Regions from separate parts of the Paenibacillus sp. URB8-2 genome, predicted to be linked through region 3. Evidence: riboswitches for the same ligand, from Rfam matches in the RefSeq annotation. Region 3 holds a riboswitch; each other region holds the start of a gene.
What was found. A riboswitch is a leader RNA that binds a small molecule or an ion and turns the genes downstream of it on or off. The one in region 3 is predicted to bind cyclic di-AMP.
Positions count from the first base shown of each region.

Region 1 (5,689 bases), 1.5 Mb from region 3:
TCTTAATGGCGGCATTCGTTTCTCGCAGTTTCATCAGTCAAATGGATAAGCGCGCAGCACTTATATTATTTGCCCAAGGGTGCCCCTAAAGCCAACGGCTCTAGGGGCACCCTTTTCATTGCTGCGGAATTTTAATGAGTACCAGAGCAGGAAGCCGTCCTGTTTGCCAAAGCGAGTTCAATGATTATATAATTTTTCTGCACTATGTCTTCATGCCATTACTCCGGTCCGACAGGACAGAAAGGAATTATAACATTGAGCAAACCGAAAAAAAGCAGAACAGTCTCCCCAGCCCTGGCCCAAGAAAAGCTGCGGGCCGAACAGGAACGGCAGAAGAAGAAAACACATATCCTTTTACTAGGAGCGATCCTGCTCGTGGTCGTTCTTTTTGCTGCGATGTTTGTATTGGCTTCCAAAAATACGGGCAGCCCGGGAAGTTCCGCGAGTCCGGTGTCTTTTAAGTATGATGAGCTTCCAAGACTTGGAGCGGCGGATGCGCCCGTTAAGCTGGTTGAGTTCGGAGATTATAAATGCCCGGCCTGCGCCCAATTCTCCGGCGTTGTCAAGCCGCAGCTTGTGAAGGATTACATCGAAAAAGGCAAGGCTGCCCTGTATTTCGTCAATATGTCCTTCATCGGTCCCGATTCCGAGACCGCTTCCTTAGCGGCGTTGTCGGTTTACCATCAGAATAGCGAAGCGTTCTGGAAATATTACGATGCGTTGTATGCCAATCAGGGGGACGAGAAGACCGAGTGGGCGACCGAGGATTTCCTGGTTGAGCTTGCGCAAAAAGAACAGCTTGATGTCGATTACGATCTGCTGCGCAAGGACATTCAAGAGCGTACTTATGAGGATGAACTGGCAAGAGATAACGCGACAGCAAAGGACAGCCGTGTTACAAGTACACCGTCGCTGTTTATAAATGGTATAAAGGCCAATGAGCCTTTCAATCTCGAAGCGATCGCCAAGGAGATTGAGACGGCGGCAAAGGCGGTTGAGACGGAATGAAATCATTCTCCGGCTTCCTGAGTCGGTATGGTCTCTACCTGGCCTGGTTTGTATCCTTGGTTGCCACAGCCGGCAGCCTCTACCTAAGTGAGGTGTTGAAATACGAACCCTGCAAGCTCTGCTGGTTCCAGCGGATTTTCATGTACCCGCAGGTGCTTCTTCTTGGTATAGCGACCTATCGGAATGATAAGCGTATTGTTCCTTACGTGCTTCCGCTTAGCGTTATAGGGGGCAGCATATCGCTGTATCATTACGCGGAGCAGAAAATACCGGCTCTCGGCAAAGTACTTCCTTGCACCATCGGTGTGCCATGCACGAAAGATTATCTGAATTTTTTCGGTTTCATTACGATCCCGCTGCTGGCGCTGACGGCTTTTATCCTTATAGCCCTGATGCTGTGGAACGCCAGAGCGCGCGAGGAGGAGGAAACGGAAGAGGCGGAGGACGGAATCAACTCTTAACGGGGAAGTTTTCTTCCGTAATGGACATAAAAACCCGTGCTGCAGGGATAATACAAGATAATGAACGACATGATTATCTCTTGATGGGAATTTGCGTGAATTAGTCCGTTTTTCATTTCTTTTTCATCATTTTCACTGTTTACGGCTATGGCAATATAGACTAATATTAGACCTTGTGAGAAGTTGAATATGCGCTGAATTTTCCAAATGGAAAAACGGGGGAACCAACTTGACCGCCCAGCGGTCAACGGGGTGAATCGGTGCCGGGATGTTATCCGGTCCGTAGGGCTTCCACAGTCCGAATCCGCCAGCTAACCTCGTAAGCTACAGTGGGATATGATCATGCATAAGCATGCGGTCATTTCCGTATGCTTATTTTTGTGCCCTTATTTATGAAAATCCACCACTGAAAACGGCGCGCGGTATTACCGTTTCAACTCAACAAAGAGAGGAACTGTATCCAAATGGTAAGCAGAGTAAAACGACTATTGATCGGTCGTCCCAGAAAATCAACCGAACTCGACCAGGAAAAGTTAACCAAAGTGAAGGCACTTGCCGTTCTGTCATCGGACGCACTTTCGTCCGTCGCATACGGAACGGAACAGATTTTGATCGTGCTGATAGCAGCAGGTTTTACGGCTATCTGGTATTCTTTGCCGATTGCCCTCGCGGTACTGGGATTACTGGCAATTCTGATTTTATCCTACCGGCAGACGATTTTCTCTTATCCTCAAGGCGGGGGAGCCTATATCGTAGCCAAGGATAATCTCGGGGTTTCCACGGGACTGCTCGCAGGCGGTTCCCTGCTTGTGGATTACATCCTGACGGTTGCAGTTAGCGCCTCGGCTGGTACGGATGCGATCACTTCGGCGTTTCCGAATTTGCACGACCATACTGTGGCGATTGCGGTCACGGTAATCATCATTTTGACTATTATCAATCTTCGCGGCGTGACCGAGTCGGCTTCTTTCATTGCCGTCCCGGTATACTTGTTCGTCTTGTCTATCGTGGTTCTGATCGTCTCCGGTTTGGTCAAATATGCGGCTGGCGGCGGTCATGCCGCTGTTCCCGAAATCGGCAGTGCGGTATCCAATGTCAGTCTGTTCCTGCTGCTTAAGGCCTTCAGCTCCGGCTGTTCGGCGCTGACCGGTGTCGAAGCGGTATCGAATGCCATTCCGAACTTTAAGGCCCCAGCGGAAAAAAATGCCGCCAAAACCCTCATGATGATGGGTTTGATTCTGGGATTCATGTTTACCGGTATAACACTGCTGGCTTACTGGTACGGCATTACCCCGAACGCCAATGAAACGGTGGTTTCGCAAATTGCCGAATCGACCTTCGGACGGGGCGTCCTGTACTACTGCATTCAGGCGATAACGGCGGTCATCTTGTTCCTGGCGGCCAATACGGCCTACTCGGCCTTTCCGCTGCTGTCGTTCATGCTGGCTAAAGACAAGTATATGCCGCATGCTTTTATGGTCCGTGGCGACCGTCTCGGCTTCTCCAACGGCATTATTTTCCTGGGAGTGGCTTCTTGTCTGCTCGTTGCTGCATTTCACGGCGAAACCGGAAATCTGATTCCGCTCTATGCCGTCGGCGTATTTATTCCGTTCACTCTTTCCCAGCTTGGCATGATGATTCGCTGGTATAAGCTGAAGCCGGCTGGCTGGCGGACCAAATTTGCCGTGAATACGGTCGGAATGCTGACAACCCTTACCATTACGCTTATCTTCATTATTACCAAATTCTCGAACGTATGGGTGGCTTTCATCTTCCTGCCGATTGTTATGCTTATTTTCTTCCGCATTCATCGTCACTATATGAATACGGCAGACCAGCTCCGGATTCAGTTGGATAAAGATAAGCCATGTATTAAAGGAAGCACGATTGTTATCCCGGTATCCGCCGTAACGCGTGCGGTGCTTCATTCGATCAGCTATGCCAAATCGTTAACTGATAATGTGGTTGCCGTCTATGTCGGCTTCGACGAAGAAGAAATCCGCAAAATGGAGCTGAAGTGGGAGGAATGGAATCCCGGAGTGCGCTTGATCGTCCTTCGTTCCCGGTACCGCAGCATCATGCGTCCGCTGGTTAAATTTATCGATACGGTGGAGTGGAAGAATGCTTCGACGGATCATATTACGATTCTGATTCCGCAGTTTATTACCAAGCATTGGTGGCAGGCCGTCCTGCATAATCAGACGAGCGTATTTATCCGGACTTATCTCATGAATCACAAGGATATCGTCGTTGCGACGGTTCCGTATCATTTGAATAAATAATCGGGCAGACAGCCCGTTGGCAGAAAGCTGTTGCTGGAGAATGTCTCCGGCGGCAGCTTTTTTGGCAATATCAGAAAGTATAAGCTTCGCGCTTATCCTTAACCTGATATTATTACGAGAAACGGATGCCTTCCTCTTCCAGAGGACGGCGAAGCCGTTTCTTCTTACATGACTAAGCAGAAGCGGGGAAGTTATGATCTTTTATGTTGACACGGATAATGATAATCAATATCATTTGAGAAGACAAGGCTAAAAATAATATCCGTGGTGATATGGAGATAACAGGAAAGAAGTGAACTGTTTATGATGGAACGTTTGAATGTGAATCAATTAAGTATCGGCTATGCGGAGTCGATTATTGTAAAGGATCTAAACTTGTCGATTCCGACCGGGAAGATTACGGCTCTCGTGGGAGCCAACGGTTCGGGGAAATCGACGATCCTCAAAACGATGGCCCGGCTGATGAAGCCGGCCAGCGGCAGTGTGCTGCTCGACGGCAAGTCGATTCATACCCAATCGACGAAGGAAGTTGCGCGCCAGCTCGCGATTCTGCCGCAAAATCCGACCGCTCCGGACGGATTGACCGTTTCCGAACTGGTGAGCTACGGGCGTTATCCCCATCAGAAGGGCTTCGGCTCTCTCACTGTGGAAGACCGGAAGATCATTTCCTCGGCTATTGAAGTTACCGGGATGGGCGATTTCAGCGACCGGCCGATCGAACGCCTGTCCGGAGGACAGCGGCAGCGCGCATGGATTGCCATGGCGCTGGCCCAGCAGACGGATATCTTGTTCCTGGACGAACCGACGACCTTTCTGGATATGGCGCATCAGCTTGAAGTGCTTCAGCTTCTGCAGATGCTGAACGAGCGGGAGGGCCGGACGATTATTATGGTCGTACACGATTTGAACCACGCTTCACGCTTCGGCCAACATATGGTTGCGATCAAATCGGGCACCGTAGTCAGCGAAGGCGCTCCGGTAGATGTTATGACTCCGGACGTGCTGCGCGAAGTGTTCGGGATCGAGGCGGATATTGTCGATGATCCGCGGACGGGATTGCCGCTGTGTCTGCCCTACAGCCTTGCTAAGAGCAAGGCTGTCTAATTGAACCGAATCCATAGCTGAAAACTTAAAGCCGATTAACGGGCTCCTGTCATTGACAAGGGAGCCTGTTCGTTGTTAAAGTGAGGATTGCCTAAAGATATGTATAACAACTAAAGGAGCAAACCCATGGATATCGGCAAAATTCAAGAGGATCTGCAAAGGCTTGTTCCGTCCGGAACGATTAAGAGCCATGAATCGCTCAAAGATCATGTCTTCACCAAAATGGGCGGCCGGGCGGACATTCTGGCTGAGCCTTCCACTTACGAGGAAATTCAAGCGGTCTTTACATACGCTGCCGAAAACGGCATTAAGCTTACTATATTAGGGAACGGTTCAAACGTAATTATCCGGGACGGAGGCGTGCGCGGCATCGTTCTGCAAACGTCCGGATTAACCGGCATCAGCTTTAAGGACGATGTGGTCATCGCCCAGTGCGGAGCCCAAATTATTGATACTTCCCGTTTCGCACTTGAGCGGAAATTGACGGGTCTTGAATTTGCCTGCGGCATTCCCGGCACGGTCGGAGGTGCGCTGTACATGAACGCCGGAGCCTACGGCGGCGAGGTGGCCGATGTGCTGCAAAGCGCGCTTGCCATCGACAAGACCGGCGCCATCGTAAAGCTGGAAGGAGATGACCTGAAGTGGGGCTACCGGAAAAGCGTCTTCTCCAGCGGCGATTATCTCATTCTGGAAGCCCGTTTTGCCCTGAAGCCGGGAACCCACGAGGAAATTAAGGCGGCGATGGATAAGCTGACCGAGATGCGGGAGTCCAAGCAGCCGCTCGAATATCCATCCTGCGGCAGTGTCTTCAAGCGGCCTCCGGGACGGTTTGCA
Region 1 is NZ_AP023239.1:3,137,064-3,142,752, reverse strand. It holds gene PUR_RS14380 (DsbA family protein) at 256-1,008, shown strand; gene PUR_RS14375 (disulfide oxidoreductase) at 1,005-1,469, shown strand; cyclic di-AMP (ydaO/yuaA leader) riboswitch at 1,652-1,810, shown strand; gene PUR_RS14370 (APC family permease) at 1,934-3,751, shown strand; gene PUR_RS14365 (ABC transporter ATP-binding protein) at 4,058-4,855, shown strand; gene murB (UDP-N-acetylmuramate dehydrogenase) at 4,982-5,689, shown strand, end outside.
Region 1: linked by a shared signal. The riboswitch ahead of PUR_RS14370 (APC family permease) and the one ahead of PUR_RS21590 (C40 family peptidase) in region 3 are both predicted to bind cyclic di-AMP.

Region 2 (5,689 bases), 940 kb from region 3:
CCTTTGATGATGGCCTGATTTCGAGTTATATATTCTACTCGAAAAGTCACATCACCGCCATACGATCTCCGAACGACCAAGTCTCCCAAATTCATCAGAACATCACCTCTACCCCCATCGTATGGGCAAAGATAACGGATGGTTCATCATTTAGCCGCTTTGCCTGCATTAACTTCTATCAGCAAGCCCTATACGTGGCCGGCCTCAAGCAGAACGTCGCTCAGACGCGCATACTCCGCCAGACTCAGCGTCTCGCCGCGGCGTGAAGGTTCAATCCCTGCTTCGGCCAGCAGCGCTTCCAGCTGCTCTCTCCCCTCTTTTGGAAAGAAGCGGGCCTTTAAATTGTTCGATATGGTTTTGCGACGCTGCGTAAAGGATGCTCGCACCACTTCAAAAAAATGCTTCTCGTCCTTTACCTCGACCGGCGGACGCTCCCTGACCTTCAGCCGGATGACCGCTGACTCCACATTCGGCTGGGGAATAAACACCGTATGCGGCACCGTACAGATCAGCTCCGGCTCGCTGTAATACTGCACGGCGATGCTCAGGCTGCCGTAGTCCTTGCCTCCCGGCGATGCCGCCATCCGCACGGCGACCTCTTTTTGAATCATCACGACAATGTTGGCAAGCGGCAGCTTCTCTTCCAGCAGCTTCATCAGAATCGGGGTCGTCACATAGTAAGGCAGATTGGCGACCACACTGACCTTGCTCACTTCCGCGAAATCTTCACTGAACAGTTCGTGCAGATCCACTTTAAGCACATCGGCATGCCGTATCTTGACATGGGGATACGGAGACAGCACCTCCTGCAGTATCGGAATCAGACGCTGGTCGATCTCTACAGCCGTAACAGCACCCGCCATCTGCGCCAGACGCTCGGTCAGCGCGCCGATGCCGGGGCCGATCTCAAGAGCGCCCGTGCTTTCGTCCAGAGCGGCCGCCTCTACAATTTTATTTAAAATATTTTGGTCAATCAGAAAGTTCTGACCCAGGCTCTTCTTGAACGAAAATCCGTGAGCCGCGATAATTTCTTTTGTCCTTTTTGGGGATGAAATTTCTTCCCTGCCGCTCATAAGGATAGACCTCCCTGCTCGATTTGCATCACCGCGTTTGCGAACTCTTCGGGCGTAATGCCGAACATCGACAGCCGCTTGTACAATTGCTTGCCGTTGCAGTAACCGATGCCCAGCAGGTTGCCCAGCTCCATTCTCCGCTGCGCGGCATTAGGGTGTACAATCATCCCCGCAGCCAGAAGATCGTCCATTCCGATCAGCACCGGCGCTCCCTCGAAGGAGGTATGCACATGCTCCAGCGCATGGCGAATCGCCTCGGGCGATGCGTTCTCGACGCCGATATCGCCTTTCAAGGTCGCATCCTGCTCCGGAATAAAAGCATGCTTGCAGCCAGGCACCTTCGACGAAACAATCTTGCGTATCCGTTCTCCCGCATGATCCGGGTCGGTCAAAATAATAACGCCGCGGCGCTCCATCGCAAGCTTGATCTTGGCGATTACCCGGCTGTCCACCGCCGAACCGCCCGTTTCGATCGTGTCGGCATCGACCGCTCTTTTGACGGCGACGGTATCGCTTTTGCCTTCGACGACAATTAATTCTTTAATCATTGTTTATCTTTTCCTCCCGCAGCGGCCCTATCCCCCGCCTTTACCACAAAAAATAAAAGCAAAAAGAAGAGGATTCGCTCCTCTTCTTTTTGACTAAGAATTATATAAGTGACGAGCTTACATCACTATAGCGTATTGCTGCTAAATTTGCAAAATCATTAATCCAGCTCCGGTTTAACCGGACCGATCACGTAAACGGCACGCGATTTGCGGCCGAAACTGCGGGCATGGCTCAGCGAATCGTAATAAACGTCGATTTTATTGCCTTTAATGGCTCCGCCGGTATCCTCAGCGCGTCGGAATCCGAGTCCCTCGACATACACCCACCAGCCGATCGGAATCACATTAGGATCCACTGCAATGGTCCGCCCTTCCGTTACGCGCGTTCCGGAAGCGGTACGTGTGCCGATTCCCGGTTCTTCCGAAGAATATGCCGTCATCGAAACATTCTTAATCAATCTTTTGTACTCGAAGTCCACGCCGGCTTTGCTGGCGACATTGCTGCTTCTGACGTTGGTCTTTTTGGAAGTGGTGCTGCTAACGGAAGAAACTTTCACGACTGCGGCTTTAGGCAAGGCTTTCGTACCAATGGCGATCACTTTATCCTTGGTCACCTTCTGCACTTCTTTACCAACCATGCGCATCGAGACAAGCTTTCCGTCCTGATAAGTCTTCTCGATATGCTGGATAATGGCGCCGGGCTTGCCGGCCTGTGCTACTCGTACTGTCCCTACGGTTAGGGAGGGGTCCGCCGTCTTGATAACCCGGAAAGGCAAGCTTTGGGTCCGCTGTACAACCTGCTTGTTGATGCGGATGACCTTGACTTCCGTTTTGGCGGAGATTGCGGTGTCTAGCGAAGGAAAAACCTTGTCGTGGGCATTCAGCGTAATGCCCAGACTGTTCATGGCCCGACCGATCGTATCCTCAGTCGTATAGAACGTTTTTGTCTGTCCATTTTCAGTCAGAGTGATCTCCTGCGCCCGGTCAATGACGATCCGGTCGCCGTCTTCGATCTCGTCGCCAAGACCCGCAGATAATTTGTCGTACGGTTTCAACGAGATTGTTTCTTTGGCCAGAGCCTCGCCCAGAAGCGCTTCGCGCGTTTCCAGAGCACGAACCTGCCCGTCTATCACTAAAACAATTTGTTTGCTGCTTTGAGAGTGTACGTACAGCAGAATAAGCAGCGCGATAGCTACCCCGATTACGCCCGCAAGTGCCCAGGTGCGTAAATTCACCTGCTCAAGACGTAACCGTAATGCATAAGACCTGCTGGATGATTGCGAATCATGGGATACTTCGGGTTGGAATACGCCCATCTTCTACATCCTCCTTACATAGCCCGCCCGAACCGTAAACCGTACTGCTGGTTCCAGCGAAACTACAAGAGATTGTCACAGGACACGATACTATTCGCGGCTTCTCGCATCCTGCTCATAAATCGCCTGCCCGGCATGGCATCTTCCGCCTGTTATATAACAGTTCACAGGCGAATACGTTTAATTCAAACAAAAAGAAGCCTAAATAAAGAGTCTTGATTAGAGGACTCTTTCGTGGCTTCTTGGGATGTCCGAATAAACGGCCAAACGCACGAGGTTTCCTCTCTTACTTGCGCTTACGGGGTTAGCTGTCGGGTTCGGACGAAAGAGAGACGCCCTATCTCAGGTCAACCGCTCATGGCGATTGCCTTTAAATTCACCCCAAAGACCACGTGAAGAAATCAAATACAGCCTGCAACGCCAACCTGATGACTCTTATGTAAGGCTTTAGGCATACGGCAAAGCGATATTGGTTCCCCCGTTCTCCATATGGAGACTCAGCGAGACGATTTATGAATCAGCAGCTGTCTCAGTAACAACAGCTCACTGCACTGACAAGATAATATCCTGTTTCGATGCATGTTGTAAAGCACACTTCAACCAGATAAGCTCAAGAAAATGGTTAAATTAATGTAATAAACACCCGTTTTTTTGTTAAAAATCTTTAATCTTTCGTTCATTCTCATTTTTTTAGCCGGTTTTCTCCCGTTTTCACTAAATACCAAATAATCCCAGTGCATTTTTGTACGTAATTTCAGCCATTTTATTCAATTCAATTCCTTTTATTTCCGCTGCCGCCTCTGCTACCAATTTAACATGAGCGCTCTCGTTACGCTTGCCCCGGTAGGGGTGGGGCGTCAGATACGGGGAGTCCGTTTCGATCAGCAGACGGTCCAGCGGAACCTGCGCCAGCACCTCCTTGGGCACCCGGGCGTTCTTGAACGTAATCGGTCCTCCGAAGGAGAGGTAAAAGCCGAGATCGAGGCACATTTTGGCTGTCTCCCAACTACCCGAGAAGGAATGCATGATCCCCCCGATTTCCGAAGCCTTCTCTTCGCGGAGAATACGGACCACATCTTCGTGGGCATCCCGGTTATGAATGACGATCGGCATATTCAGCTCCCGTGCCAGCCCGATCTGCCGCCGGAATACGGTATGCTGAACTTCTTTTGGTGAAGTATCCCAGTAGTAATCGAGCCCAATTTCCCCAATAGCCACGACTTTTTCATGACTGCACAGCGAGGCGATCCAATCAAGGTCCCCGTCCTTCATATCAATGGCATCCTGCGGGTGCCAACCCACTGCCGCATAAATAAACTCGTACGATTCGGCCAGCTTCATCGTGGTTGGAATCGTTTCCCGGTTGAAGCCGACATTGATCATTTTGCTTACTCCCGCCTCTACCGCCCGTGCAATCGTTTCCTCGCGGTCGCCGTCGAATTGCGGAGCATCCAGATGGGTGTGGGTGTCGAAAAGCTGCATAACCACTTCCCCTTTCTTTGCTATTTTTCACCGTATATCAAACAAATCCTTAATCGAATTCGGCAGCATCGGAAGCGCTTTTTCGAGCTTGTCCTGCGGATAATATAAATGATATCGCCCCCGGTGAATCCCGCTGATAGAGCGGACGATATCCGACACCTCGGAGATTTCGCGAAGCCGTTCCTGACGATCCAGCAGAAGAATCTGCTTACCGTGAAAGCCCTCTCCCGGACGGAATACATCATAGGGTAAATCTGTCGGAAAATCAATTTCCAAGTCGTATTCCGGGTGCAATCCGGCCGAGGCAAAGCTGCGGCGAATTTCGTCAATTGTTTCCATGTCCAGGCTTTCCATCTCTACATATTTATACAGTTTACGATGAATAAAGCGGCTGCACAAGTCGCTCAGCAGTTCGTCCTGTTCCGTGGTCCACTGCATAAATGTCGCCTGCACAAGCGCCTCATCCAGCTGCAAATACTGCTGCACATTTACCTTACCGCGAAATAAATCGGTCAGCGGCTCCACCATAAAACGGAAGGAATAGCCTTCTTGAAACAACTGCTTGGCCCGGCGGAATACCTGGCGCAAAATAATTTCCGAGCTGCGCGTAACCGGATGAAAATAGACCTGCCAATACATTTGGTAACGGGACATTAAATAGTCCTCAATTGCATGCATCCCCGATTCCTTGACCACTACCCGCCCGTGATATGGACGAAGCACCCGCAAAATACGATCGATATCGATCGTGCCGTAGTTAACCCCGGTGTAATATGCGTCGCGCAGCAGATAATCCATCCGGTCGGCATCCAGCGGACTCGACACCAAATTGACCACAATGTCATGCTCATATTTTTTACAGATAACCGAAGCTACCTTCTGCGGAAAATCTTCCTCCACTTCCTGCAAAATTTCAGTAATACCAGTGTTCTCCAATATGATCCGGCATGTCCAGTCTTCATGATTCATTTGAAAAGCTTCTTCTATAGAATGGGAGAACGGTCCGTGACCCAAATCATGCAAAAGCGCCGCGCACAGCGTAAGCAGCCTTTCCTCGGGAATCCAGTCTTTATAACCGCTGCGCTCAAATTGGGAAATAATGCGCCGCGTAATTTCATATACCCCAAGCGAATGGGAGAACCGGCTGTGTTCGGCGCCGTGAAAGGTCAAGTAGGTGGTTCCGAGCTGGCGGATACGGCGCAGACGCTGAAATTCTTTTGTATTAATGAGTCGCCAAATCACCGTATCCTGTACATGGATGTAATTGTGA
Region 2 is NZ_AP023239.1:28,027-33,715, reverse strand. It holds gene yabG (sporulation peptidase YabG) at 1-95, opposite strand, end outside; gene rsmA (16S rRNA (adenine(1518)-N(6)/adenine(1519)-N(6))-dimethyltransferase RsmA) at 189-1,073, opposite strand; gene rnmV (ribonuclease M5) at 1,070-1,621, opposite strand; gene PUR_RS00140 (resuscitation-promoting factor) at 1,780-2,937, opposite strand; cyclic di-AMP (ydaO/yuaA leader) riboswitch at 3,216-3,450, opposite strand; gene PUR_RS00135 (TatD family hydrolase) at 3,652-4,419, opposite strand; gene PUR_RS00130 (HD domain-containing protein) at 4,447-5,689, opposite strand, start outside.
Region 2: linked by a shared signal. The riboswitch ahead of PUR_RS00140 (resuscitation-promoting factor) and the one ahead of PUR_RS21590 (C40 family peptidase) in region 3 are both predicted to bind cyclic di-AMP.

Region 3 (5,689 bases):
CCTTTTTCAATGGAACAGGAGAACCGGTCGATCACTGCGGACTTGCCCCGCTCATAAGAGAAGGATAGATTCCGGATGTCTACGATACTCATTGCTCCCACCTCCTGTCTAAATAATGCATAACGTAAACCGAGATCAAGCTGATGCCAATGATAAGCAAAGAGGGAATGGCCGCCTCGAAAATCTGTTCATCGCTGGCATACCGGTAAGCTTTTGTAGCCAGAGTCTCGAAATTGAAGGGTCTAAGGATCAAAGCCAGCGGCAGCTCCTTGCAGATTTCCACAAAAGTCAGGAGGCATCCGCTCATCACGGCTCCCTTAATTAAAGGCAGATCCACCTTGAAAAAAGTTGCGGTCATTCCATGCCCCAGCATGCGTGACGCTTCCGTATATTTTCGGCCCATTTTCTCAAACCCGACTTCCACGGCGTTGTACCCCGTAGCCATAAACCGGATCACATACCCCGCGATCAGCATCGCGAGAGTCAGGCTGAGAACGAGGGGGATTCCCCCAAGCGCGAGCTGATGATGAAAGGCCGCCCAGACTTTATCCAGCTTCAAAAAAACAACCAGCACACCGATGGCGATAATGGCCCCGGGCATGGAATATCCGGCGGTTATCGCCTTGGAGAGCACAAATGAAGCGGTGGAACGCGTCCGGTTCGCCCCGGCGGCAATCAGTGAAAAAATCATGATGATCAAGGTGGAGACGACAGCCACGAACAAGGTTTGGTAGATCAGTCGGAACAATCCCGCGTTCCACATGCTGTCAAACGTCCAGCCCGCCCATACGATTAATTGCAAAAGCGGGAACAAAAAGGCTGCGCACCAAACGATCATACAGAACAGGGAGGCTGCCCACCCGCGAGCTCCCGTTAAGCGCCTCGGCACAAGCGGCCTCGACTTACTCGTCGTCGAGCTGTATGCGCGCCGTTTGCGCAGCAGCATTTCGACCAGGAACAAGCCGATGACAATCATCATGAGCCAGGCGGCAAGGCGCATCGCCGAATCGGCATCATACATTCCGAACCAGGTCTGGAAGATCGCTGTCGAGACGGTCTGAATGCCAAAATAACTCGTTACCCCGTAATCGCTCAGCACCTCAAAGATCACGAGGCTGATACTGCCCGCAATGGCTGGACGGGATAATGGAAGTGCGACCCGCAGGAATATGGACAAGCCATTCCTACCCAGCAGCCGGGCGTTCTCAATATATGAGGCGCTCTGTTTTTCTAAGAACGATTTGGTAATCAGATATACATAAGGAAACAGAAACAAAGTAAATACAAGGACCGCGCCCCGCATGGAGGAGACGGTAATCAGCTCCTGATTGGGAACAATTCCGAACCGGTTCCGCAGTGTCGTCTGGACAATGCCGGTGTAGCTGAACATCGTGCTGTATGTAAAAGCGGCGATGTATGGAGGAATGGCTAGAGGAAGAATCAGCGCCCACCTAAAGAACCGTTTTCCCGGAAAATCAAAGACCGCCGTAAGCCAGGCCAGCGTTACCCCGAGCAATGCTGTCAGCACGGCAACCATCAGCGTCAGCTGAACCGTTTGGGCGATATAATCCTTTACGAGGTACTGCCTGATTTGAACCCAATTGCCACTTGGCGGATTAAATACCGAGAGCAGTACAAAAAGAATGGGCAGCAAAATAACTGCCGCCCCCGCCAAGCTTGCGATTCGCCAACCGCTAAGGCGTCTTTGTATCTGTACCTTAACTGTGTTTAGATTCATAAATTATTTCCAGCCTGTTTTGTTAATGATTTCAATTGCTTTGGCATTATTAACGCCCAGTTTGTTGAAATCAATGTGCTGCGTTTTGAATGTTCCCCAGGATTTGAGCAGCTCGGGCAGCTCAGCCTTGGCATTAACAGGGAACTCGAAGTTTTCATTGGTAACCATCGTCTGCGCTTCGACGCCGGTCAGGAATTCAATCAGCTTGACGGCGTTGTCCTTGTTCTTGCTGTACTTGGTTACAGCCGCGCCGCTGATATTCACATGAGTGCCAGTCGTTTCCTGGTTCGGGAAGAAGACGCCGATGCTTTTACCGACTTTCGCTTCTTCCGGATCGTCCGAATTGATCAGCAGGCCCACGTAGTACGTATTCATCAGCGCCACATCGCCTACACCGGCGACAATCGCTTTGGCCTGGTCACGGTCATTTCCTTCCGGAGTGCGGGCCAGATTGGCTACCAATCCTTTGGACCATTCTTCCGCTTTCGCTTCGCCGTTCAATTCAATGAAAGAGGACAGCAGGGACTGGTTGTACAAGCTGGAGGACGGACGAACAAGCACTTTGCCTTTCCAGGCCGGGCTGGTCAGGTCCTCATAGGTGGAGAGCTGCTCCGGTTTTACACGATCCTTGGAGTAGACGATGACGCGGGCGCGTGTGGAGAGTCCGATCCACTCATTGTCCGGGTCACGCAGGTCTTTCGGAACATTCTGGTCGATCGTTGCCGAAGTGACCGGCTGGAGCAGTCCGGCCTGCTTGGCATTGTTCAACACGCCGCCGTCTACCGTGAGGAACAGGTCAGCCTGTGTGCTTTCGCCTTCGCGCTTCATGCGCTCAATCAGTTCCTCCGCCTTACCGTCAATCACGTTTACTTTGATGCCGGTCTCTTCCGTGAATTTCTTATACAGTAGAGCGTCCACGTCATAACTCCGTGCGGAATAGATATTGACGACTTGCTCCGCTGCCTGTGCGCTCGGCTTTGTCTCTTCTGTATTACCCGCACCGGCTTCACTCGCCTTGTCCGCGCCGCAACCGGCCAACAGACCGGCAGCAAGTACTCCCGTAAGCAATGGAGCAAAAAATTTACGCTTCACCATTTTCAAACATCCCCCTAGATAATGATTATTATTCTCAATTAGCAACATGATAACTTCACTGCTTTCTTCATGTCAATAAGATTAAATTTAAATGTCTTTGGAATTTATAATAGTTATTTTAAATAAGCATATTTTCGTCACAATCTCGCGGTGGAGTTCCACATCCTGGAATATAGATAGGTGTAGTTACATTTTTGTTCTTTTTAACGAAATGAATGGAGGCCAGGATCATGCTTGTTTTCCTTATAAAAAACGGGGTTACATAAGGATTGACAGCCTTCTTTTTGATGTATTAAAGTATGAATAGTTACAAAATATTAACTATTGCCGAATTTCGTTGTTGAAAACGGGGGAACCATTCCGGGTGAATTATTCTTGCAAGCAAGGGAATATAGGGAACCTTTAACCGAATCCTCAGCTAACTCCGTAGGCATTGAAAGGGAGAACAACTCTGAAGAAAGTCATCCTATCGCTGCTAGCAGCCGCTGCTATATTTACTTCCGCCGCACCCAGTACATATGCAAGTGAAGTTAAGCTTGAGAGTGTCGTGGACCAGGTTCTCGGAACACCTTACGTTTATGGAGGCACTACCACCTCCGGCTTCGATTGTTCCGGTTTTATCCTGTATGTCCTAAAGAAATTTAACGTCGATGATCTGCCGCGCACTTCCCAGTCCCAAGCCAGGGTTGGAACCTCGGTAGCCAAAGACGATTTGCGTGTCGGTGATTTGGTATTTTTCAATACGTTCGGCCGAGGGGTTTCCCATGCGGGAATTTACATAGGCGACAATCAGTTCGCTCATTCCTCCAGCAGCAAGGGAGTCAGAATAAGCAAGCTGTCCGATTCGTATTATCAGGACCGTTATGTTACCGCCCGCCGGGTAGTGGATGAGAAGAGTTACTCCAAGATGATGAGTCAGTAGATACATAAAGAAGGACAAGCCTGCGGCATTTCGCCGGGCTTGTCCTTCTTGTTTGCTCAGGGTCCCCGGTAATTTTCAGACCCCTAATTCCCCCTGTCACACCTCTCCGACAATCTCACCGCAGCTAGAAATATCATAACCTCCGAGTCCGCTTACTTCATGTCTGAATTCGGGCGACCGCAGTGTGGCCAGAAGCGCCTGAAATTGCGGTTTATCCATATCCTCCTTGTAAAAGACCAGATCGTACCGCTCCCTCTTGAGCGGAATGAAATCGACCCCGGACACCTGCTGCGCCGCTTTTTCCGTTCCAATTCCCACGTCCGCAATGCCCCGCGCGACGGCGCTGGCCACGGCGATATGGCTCGGCTCCTCATGTTCATATCCCTGAATGGAATGGGGATCGATGCTGCTGCTGCGCAGCCACTCGTCCAGCATGATGCGGGTCCCCGAGCCTTTTTCCCGGTTGGCCAGGACGATTCCCGGTTCCAGCAGGCTCTCCCAGGAGCGCAGATTCTTCGGGTTGCCGGGAGCAACGTAAAATCCCTGATTGCGGAATACCAGATTAACGATTACGCTCCGGTGTCCGGGCAGAAGCCGGCGGACGTACGGCGTGTTGAACTCATCGGTCTCGGCGTCCCATAAATGGGCGGCGGCGAGATTGGCGGTGCCCCGGTACAGGGACAGCAGCCCGTCAAGACTGCCGACGTAGGAACGAAGGGAGCGGATGGCGGGAGTTCTTTTTTCCATATGGGTGGCAAGCACATCAAGGACAATGTCCTGGCCGCATATAATGAGTCCCTGGTTATCGATAATCAGCTTCTCCATGGAGACGGCCGGAGGTACGGGATGGGGCTTTTCGGCTGCATAGGATGGGCGGGTGTAGGCCTCGAGGTCGGCGGGGGTGACCCGCAGCTTTTTGCCGATCCGGTAGGACGGAAGCTCACCCCGTTTGATCAGGTCGTACACGGTCCCTTTGGATATTTTAAGAATTTTGGACACCTCTTCGGGTGAATAGGAAAGCGTGCTGTCGGACATGGGGAAGATCACCTCGTCAATATTCGTTCAAATGTTGCTCTTGTCAATCATTATAGGCTAGGATACACTTTTTTTAAATCCGGTTTTGTTACGTTTCGTGGTGTTTTGTACGGTTTTATGGGAGGAGGTAAAGGATTTATGAATGAAAAAGGCAAAAAATCACTGCTAGCTGTATTAACGGGAGCGCCAATTGGCTGCCTCGGGGGATTGATCGGACTCGGCGGAGCGGAATTCCGCCTTCCTGTGCTCGTGGGTCTGTTCAAGTATCCGACGCGTCAGGCGGTGGCATTTAATTTGGCCGTCAGCCTGGTCACCCTGATCTCCTCGCTGATCATGCGCCTTCCCCAGGCTTCGCTTCCAGCTCTGACGGCTATTCTGCCCGTCATTGCCTCTTTTATCGCCGGCGGGATGATCGGCGCCTACACGGGGGCGAACTACTCCAAGCGTTTGTCCGAGCACACGCTCGAGAAAGTCATTCTCATTCTGCTCGTTTCCATTGGCATCCTGCTGGTCGTCGAAGGCTTCTCCCCGGTGGTCTCCAGCGGAATACCGATGCCGCTGCCGGCAGCCGTACTCGTTGGCATTGCTTTTGGGATAGGAATCGGCATCGTGAGCAGTCTGCTCGGGGTTGCCGGAGGGGAACTGATTATTCCGACTCTGCTGCTCGTTTACGGGGTGGATATCAAAATCGCGGGCACCGCCAGCGTATTGATCAGTCTGCCAACTGTGGTGATCGGGATGATCAGGCATGGTTCAAATGGTGCCTACGCGGAGAAAAAAGAATGGAGGGAACTCGTCGTTCCCATGGGAATCGGCTCGATTATCGGTTCATTTATCGGCGGACTCTTGATCGTCTATGTTTCTTCCAGCCTGCTCAAATTGGTTCTGGGATTCATATT
Region 3 is NZ_AP023239.1:4,675,759-4,681,447, reverse strand. It holds gene PUR_RS21605 (ABC transporter ATP-binding protein) at 1-92, opposite strand, end outside; gene PUR_RS21600 (ABC transporter permease) at 89-1,654, opposite strand; gene PUR_RS21595 (Fe(3+) ABC transporter substrate-binding protein) at 1,742-2,833, opposite strand; cyclic di-AMP (ydaO/yuaA leader) riboswitch at 3,149-3,282, shown strand; gene PUR_RS21590 (C40 family peptidase) at 3,285-3,755, shown strand; gene PUR_RS21585 (helix-turn-helix transcriptional regulator) at 3,852-4,790, opposite strand; gene PUR_RS21580 (sulfite exporter TauE/SafE family protein) at 4,929-5,689, shown strand, end outside.

Region 4 (5,689 bases), 1.0 Mb from region 3:
CGGCCGCATTTGCCGCAGTCTGTCCTCCATGTTAAAATTGATAGTGTCTGAGGTATATTTGCCGGGATTCAAGAATACATTAAACCGAAAATAAGCGTTTTTCCTGGCGCATCCCTTGGACGAAAGAACCTGAGGGATGTTTTGTTTAACGGGAAGGCTAAAGGAACTTAAACGGCTGCTTTTCAAGGGAGGAAACATAAAGTGTTATTAACCGAGGGAGAACTGCATGAGCAGGTGGGCAAGCTGGAAGGCTGGAAGCTGGACAGCGGGGCCATGGTGCGCAAATACCAGTTCAACGATTTTATGAAGGGTATTGCGTTCGTGGATGAGGTGGCCGCCATCTCGGAGGCGTTCGACCATCATCCGCATATCACGATCGATTATAAAACGGTAATTCTGCGGCTTACAACAAGCGAGGAAGGCGGCATTACCGCGCTCGACGTGCGTGAAGCCCATGAGTTTAATGAGGCGTTTGAGAAGACCCGTTAAATGAAGGCCCGTTAATTACGAGGAAACCCGATAGACGACAGGAGAAGAGTTTTATTAAAAATACGCCCCTGTGCCAGGAAGCATTATGCTCCTGCGCAGAGGCGTATTGTTGTCTTGGCACTCATTTTTTCTCGGACAGCCACATGGCGATGTTGGCAATCTCCTCCGGAGCCAGCTTATCATTGAAGGAAGGCATTTGTCCCCGTCCTTTGGTAACGATGCTGTAAATCTGCTCGGCCGTATGCTCGCTGCCTTCCTTTTGCAGATTGGGTCCGACTCCGCCCTGAAGCTGATCGCCGTGGCAGGTGATGCAATTGGCTTTAACTGTCGCTTCCGCTTTGGCGGGATCAGCCTTAACGGTCGGCATGGTCGGATTGTTCTGCTCGGCGACCTGCTCTTTTCCGGGCAGTGTGAACATCAGTATAACCGCAAAGGCGCAGGCAGCGAAAAATAATCCGCTCATGATCCACTTTTGCATCCCCAATCGTCCTCCCCTATGTAAGCTGCTTCTCTAATTATAACGGATGGTGAAGCGTTATCATAGGGTTTGTGACAAAAAAATGAACGGTGGTCCGTCCGATTCAGCTTTTATGGAGGGATTTATCATAGACCATGCAGTAAAAGGGCTTATCTCCATTTGGCGTCCGGCGTTCGTAGGTATCGGTGATCGTAAAGCCGCATTTGCGGTAGGCCCGGATGGCTCTTTGATTCCAGGTAAGAACTTCAAGATCGACCTCTCGACTGGGATATCGTTTCAGCGCCTCTTTTACAACCGCTCCCACAAACAAATGGCCGAGGCCATGCCCGCACAATTCGGGACGCATACCGATCCCCAGACGCACCGTGCCTTCCATCGGAAAAAGCTGGGCGAAGCCGCAAAGTTTGTCCTCTTCGTTCAATACCGAAACATACTGCTCCCTCCGAATCCGCGGATCTCCGAATTCAATGCCGAGCGCCTCCATTTGATCCCAAGACAGCCAGCCGTAAATATTATAGGGCGCCTTGTATTCCCAACCGCAGATATCCCTGGCATGCGCAGATGTCATGGGCCCGACATGAAAGATGATATTAGAGCTAATCATACGTTCAGCGACCTCCTCTCCCCGCAGGGGAAAACCTTTTATATTAAATTATATACAAAAAAAGGTGATTTCGACGCAAAAACTTTGCAGTTAGGAGAGAACCTGGCGAGCGAATAAATTTTAGGAGTTTGGCCGAAAGCGCTCAGCCATGTTTGACGAATGCCGGAGGGGGTAAAATAAGAATAACACAAGAAAGAAACGGTTCCGCCATCCTTTTGGAGACGATGCCCGTTCTAGTTGAAATATTAGACTAAACGATAAGCGCGTAGCTTATAAGTTCTTATATTAAAATAAAAACCCCTCGCCGGGGTTAAATCCGGGAAGGGGTCCTATAGGGCAGTATTACTGCACATCATCATTGTCTTCAGAATCAACGGCTACGGATTGATAAGCGCTGGAGCCCATCACCCGTTTGGCGCCGACAAACCGGCTGACATAATAACTGTCGCTCAGGGAAGTGACGGTAACGCCTTTCGAAGAGGAAGCATGGGCGAACTTTCCGGAGCCGATATAGATGCCGACATGGGAAATGCCTTTTCCGGAAGTGTTAAAGAATACAAGATCGCCGGCTCTCAGATCGCTGCGGGACACGGCATCTCCCATTTTGAACTGGGAACCCGACTGATGCGGCAGATCGATGCCCATCTTATCGAACACGTACATGGTGAATCCGGAACAATCGAATCCGCTTGTGCTCGTGCCGCCGGATACGTATTTGGTTCCGATAGCGCCGTCAATCACTTTATCCATTTTCGAATCGGCAAATGCGCTGCCTGCTCCGAGTGTGAGAACGATGGAAAAGCTGAGGAATGCTGCCGCCAACTTCTTCTTCAAAAGATTTGACTCCTTCCAAATGCCTGCGAGGTTAGCTTAAGGATTCGGTAGAAGGTCCCCTATGACCCCTCTCTTGAACAGGAGGTCAATTCACCCAAAGATGGTTCCCCCGCTTCCCTGATGGTCAGGGAACTCGGCACATACTGTATAGTGTCCGGATTATAGTGGGTAGATCATGACAAAATTATCGTCAAAATGTTAATAATCATTACAAAAATGTTACTATAAACTCATTGCGCTTATTGTAACAAACCTTTTGTTGGTTGGCAATCACTTTTAACATAGTAAAATTCGATTTTGTAGCGCTTACATTTGTGAATTCACTTAGAAACACTGGATAAAAATCGTGTTTTTATGCTAAAAATTTTTTTTGGCGTTGTTTTTTGCAAAAGCTGGTTCAAGCCGCCGAAATAGGTGTATAGCTAAACTATATACAGAAAAAAGGAAAAACCCGGAAATGATTAGCGAGATCATGTTCCGGGCAAGAGATTAATCAATCGTAAGCCACGGCTTGGTATGCGTTTGTGCTCATGACACGTTTGGCGCCGACATAACGGTTGGCCCAATAGGACTGGCTAAGCGAGCTGATGGTCACGCCGCGTGAAGAAGAGGATTGCGCGAATTTGCCGTTGCCGACATAAATGCCGACATGGGAAACGCCGTTTCCGAGCGTATTGAAGAATACTAGATCTCCTGAGCGCAGTTTGCTGCGCGATATGGAAGTTCCTACTTTGAATTGCGCTTTGGATGTACGAGGAAGGGTAAGTCCTACTTTTTTGAAAACGTATTTGGTAAATCCGGAACAATCGAACCCGGCTGTGCTCATTCCACCGGTTTTATATGAGGTTCCCAAAGTTTTTGCAATAACAGTGTCCATTTTCGAATCTGCGAAAGCGCTTCCTGACCCCAGAGTGAAAACCATCACAAGGCCTATCGCAGCGGCTGCGAGTTTTTTCTTGATATGTTGACCTTTCAAAGCTTGTGTTCCCCTTCCAATGCCTGCGTGGTTAGCTTAAGGATTCGGTTTGAAGGTTCCCTATGACCTCTTTGTTACAAGATCAATTCACCCAAAAAATGGTTCCCCCGCTCCCCGGTGCCCGGGAATTTGGCTAGTTATGCACCAGAACAATCGACTTGATTCATCATCATACGACAAGATAACAAAATAGTTTTAAAAGATTACAAACTTGTCACCTCAACACAAGCCTCATTGTATCAGACGATTTGGGGTTTGGCAAATTTAATTTAGCGGACGAAATATTTGCCAATATAAAAATAAAAAAGAGTTCAGATTCCTGTCACGGAATTTGAACTCTTTTCGCCTGTTATGCATAAATGATAGGGTGTTTCTAATTATGAATCCTTCGTTTTGCTGCGCCATAGATGATATTGCGCCGACAATCCCCACATATCGAATAAAGTGGAAGGGAGAGGCGCAAGCTGCCTAATGAAGAGCGCGGGCAGTCCGGGACTGAGAAACCCCGTCACCGCAGATACAAGAAAGATCAAGAGCCCCCCTAACCCGAACAGAATCCGCAGCGCCGCGGAGGGCAAGAAGCAGCGCATTGCGGTCAGTAGCGAAGCAAGTATTCCGGTGCCGCCTGTGTAACCGAACTGCATATATAGCAGGATCAAGCGAATGATAAACACGTAAAGCAGCCATGCGAGAATATACGGAAGAATCTGCAGCAGCAGCCCCGGCTCCCAGTAGGATGACAGAATGAGTCTGTATCCCTTCGGCAGAAGCCAGTATAGGGGAAGAAGGGTCAGAACCCATTCGGCGGCGCTGAAGAGCAGAACGGGCAGCCCGTACTTTTTCATGCCGGGAAAAAAGAACAGCCCGCGTTCACCCCGGCTCTCCTGATGCAACTCATGCAGCAGCCCGGCTCGGATGAACGGCGTAGCCAGCAGGCGCACGCCCGCCAGAATAAGCAGTGTCCACAACCAACGCCGCACATCGGGTTCGGAAGACAGGCTGAGCTGGGCATCGATATAATACAGCAGCCTGCCTGCTGCACTGCCGCCGGCATTCTCGGAAGGGTAACGCAGCAGCGCGGGAACAACAGCCGACCTTACAAAGCGGTACAGAAAGTAGCCCCAGAGCAGCCGGTAGATAAAGAGCAGAATCAGTATATAGAGCTGTTCCTTGATGCTGCCCCAGCCGCGGATTATCCATTTTCTCATTCGATTCACCTCACCAGACGAAAATGCCGAGCACAGTTTCGATCGCGTTTGTCAGGCTTAGCGTCCAGCGGGAAACGAGGGCCGAGGGGAGAGCCGCTTTTCTGAAGTTGTTGATATGCTTGTTCTCCAGCAGGACTTCGTGACCCGGGTCCACCTCGGCCGAAACAAGAGGAGCCGCAGAGGAGAGCCGGAACGAAGTTTTCCCTCCCTGGCCATCCCAGACTTTATGCAGCGTGTGGCCGTCGGCGAAGGTGAACTTGACGCTCACGCCGGAATACAGGCTGCCCTTATTGGCGACGGTTGTCAGCGACTCGTAGACGCCGCTTTTACTTTTGCTTACAGTAATATCCTCAACGGAGAAATCGGGAGCGCCTCCGCCGTATACGTAACGGTCGAAGTAATCCTGCCACGATTTTTTGGTCACCTTTTCCACAATTTTTTGAAAATCGGCGGTGCCCGGGTGACGGAAACGATATTTGCGGGCATAAGAGGACATAATGGAATCCATTGTCTTGGCGCCGACCTGCCGTTCGATATCCTTGAGCACCAGCTTGCCCCGAATGTAGACGTTCTGGGTGTAGACATTCGCGCTGCCGTATTTCCAGGTATCCAGAGTCAGCGGCTTGGGTTTCGTAACGAGACTGGCCTGTAGAGGAAGATTGGAGGCGAGCCCGTATTCCTGCTGCATCAGCCTGTCCTCGGCATAGGAGGTAAAGCTCTCGTCCAGCCAGGCTTCCTCGAACTCGTTGCTGGCCACCATTCCATAGAAGTACTGATGCCCGATTTCGTGAATCACCGTCCGTTCCAGCGAAGTATCGGCAGAGCCGCTCTCCGCGCCGAAGGCGGTGATTAAGGTGGGATACTCCATGCCTCCCGCTCCATTGCCCGCTTTGGGCGGAACGACGATGGACAGCGTGGTATACGGATAGGGGCCGTACCATTTACTGAAAGCGTTCAGCGCAGCCTCGGCGGCCTGGAAATAGCGCTCCTCCAGATTTTTATGCAGGGGGTCCAGATACAGCTTGATCCGAACGCCGGGCACTTCCGCCGAGGAGTAGGCTTTTTCCGCATACACAAAGTCCGGAGAAGCGGCCCAGGCG
Region 4 is NZ_AP023239.1:99,604-105,292, forward strand. It holds gene PUR_RS00475 (4a-hydroxytetrahydrobiopterin dehydratase) at 202-489, shown strand; gene PUR_RS00480 (c-type cytochrome) at 611-967, opposite strand; gene PUR_RS00485 (GNAT family N-acetyltransferase) at 1,071-1,571, opposite strand; gene PUR_RS00490 (C40 family peptidase) at 1,914-2,405, opposite strand; cyclic di-AMP (ydaO/yuaA leader) riboswitch at 2,411-2,554, opposite strand; gene PUR_RS00495 (C40 family peptidase) at 2,899-3,366, opposite strand; cyclic di-AMP (ydaO/yuaA leader) riboswitch at 3,387-3,526, opposite strand; gene PUR_RS00500 (hypothetical protein) at 3,759-4,589, opposite strand; gene PUR_RS00505 (M1 family metallopeptidase) at 4,600-5,689, opposite strand, start outside.
Region 4: linked by a shared signal. The riboswitch ahead of PUR_RS00490 (C40 family peptidase) and the one ahead of PUR_RS21590 (C40 family peptidase) in region 3 are both predicted to bind cyclic di-AMP.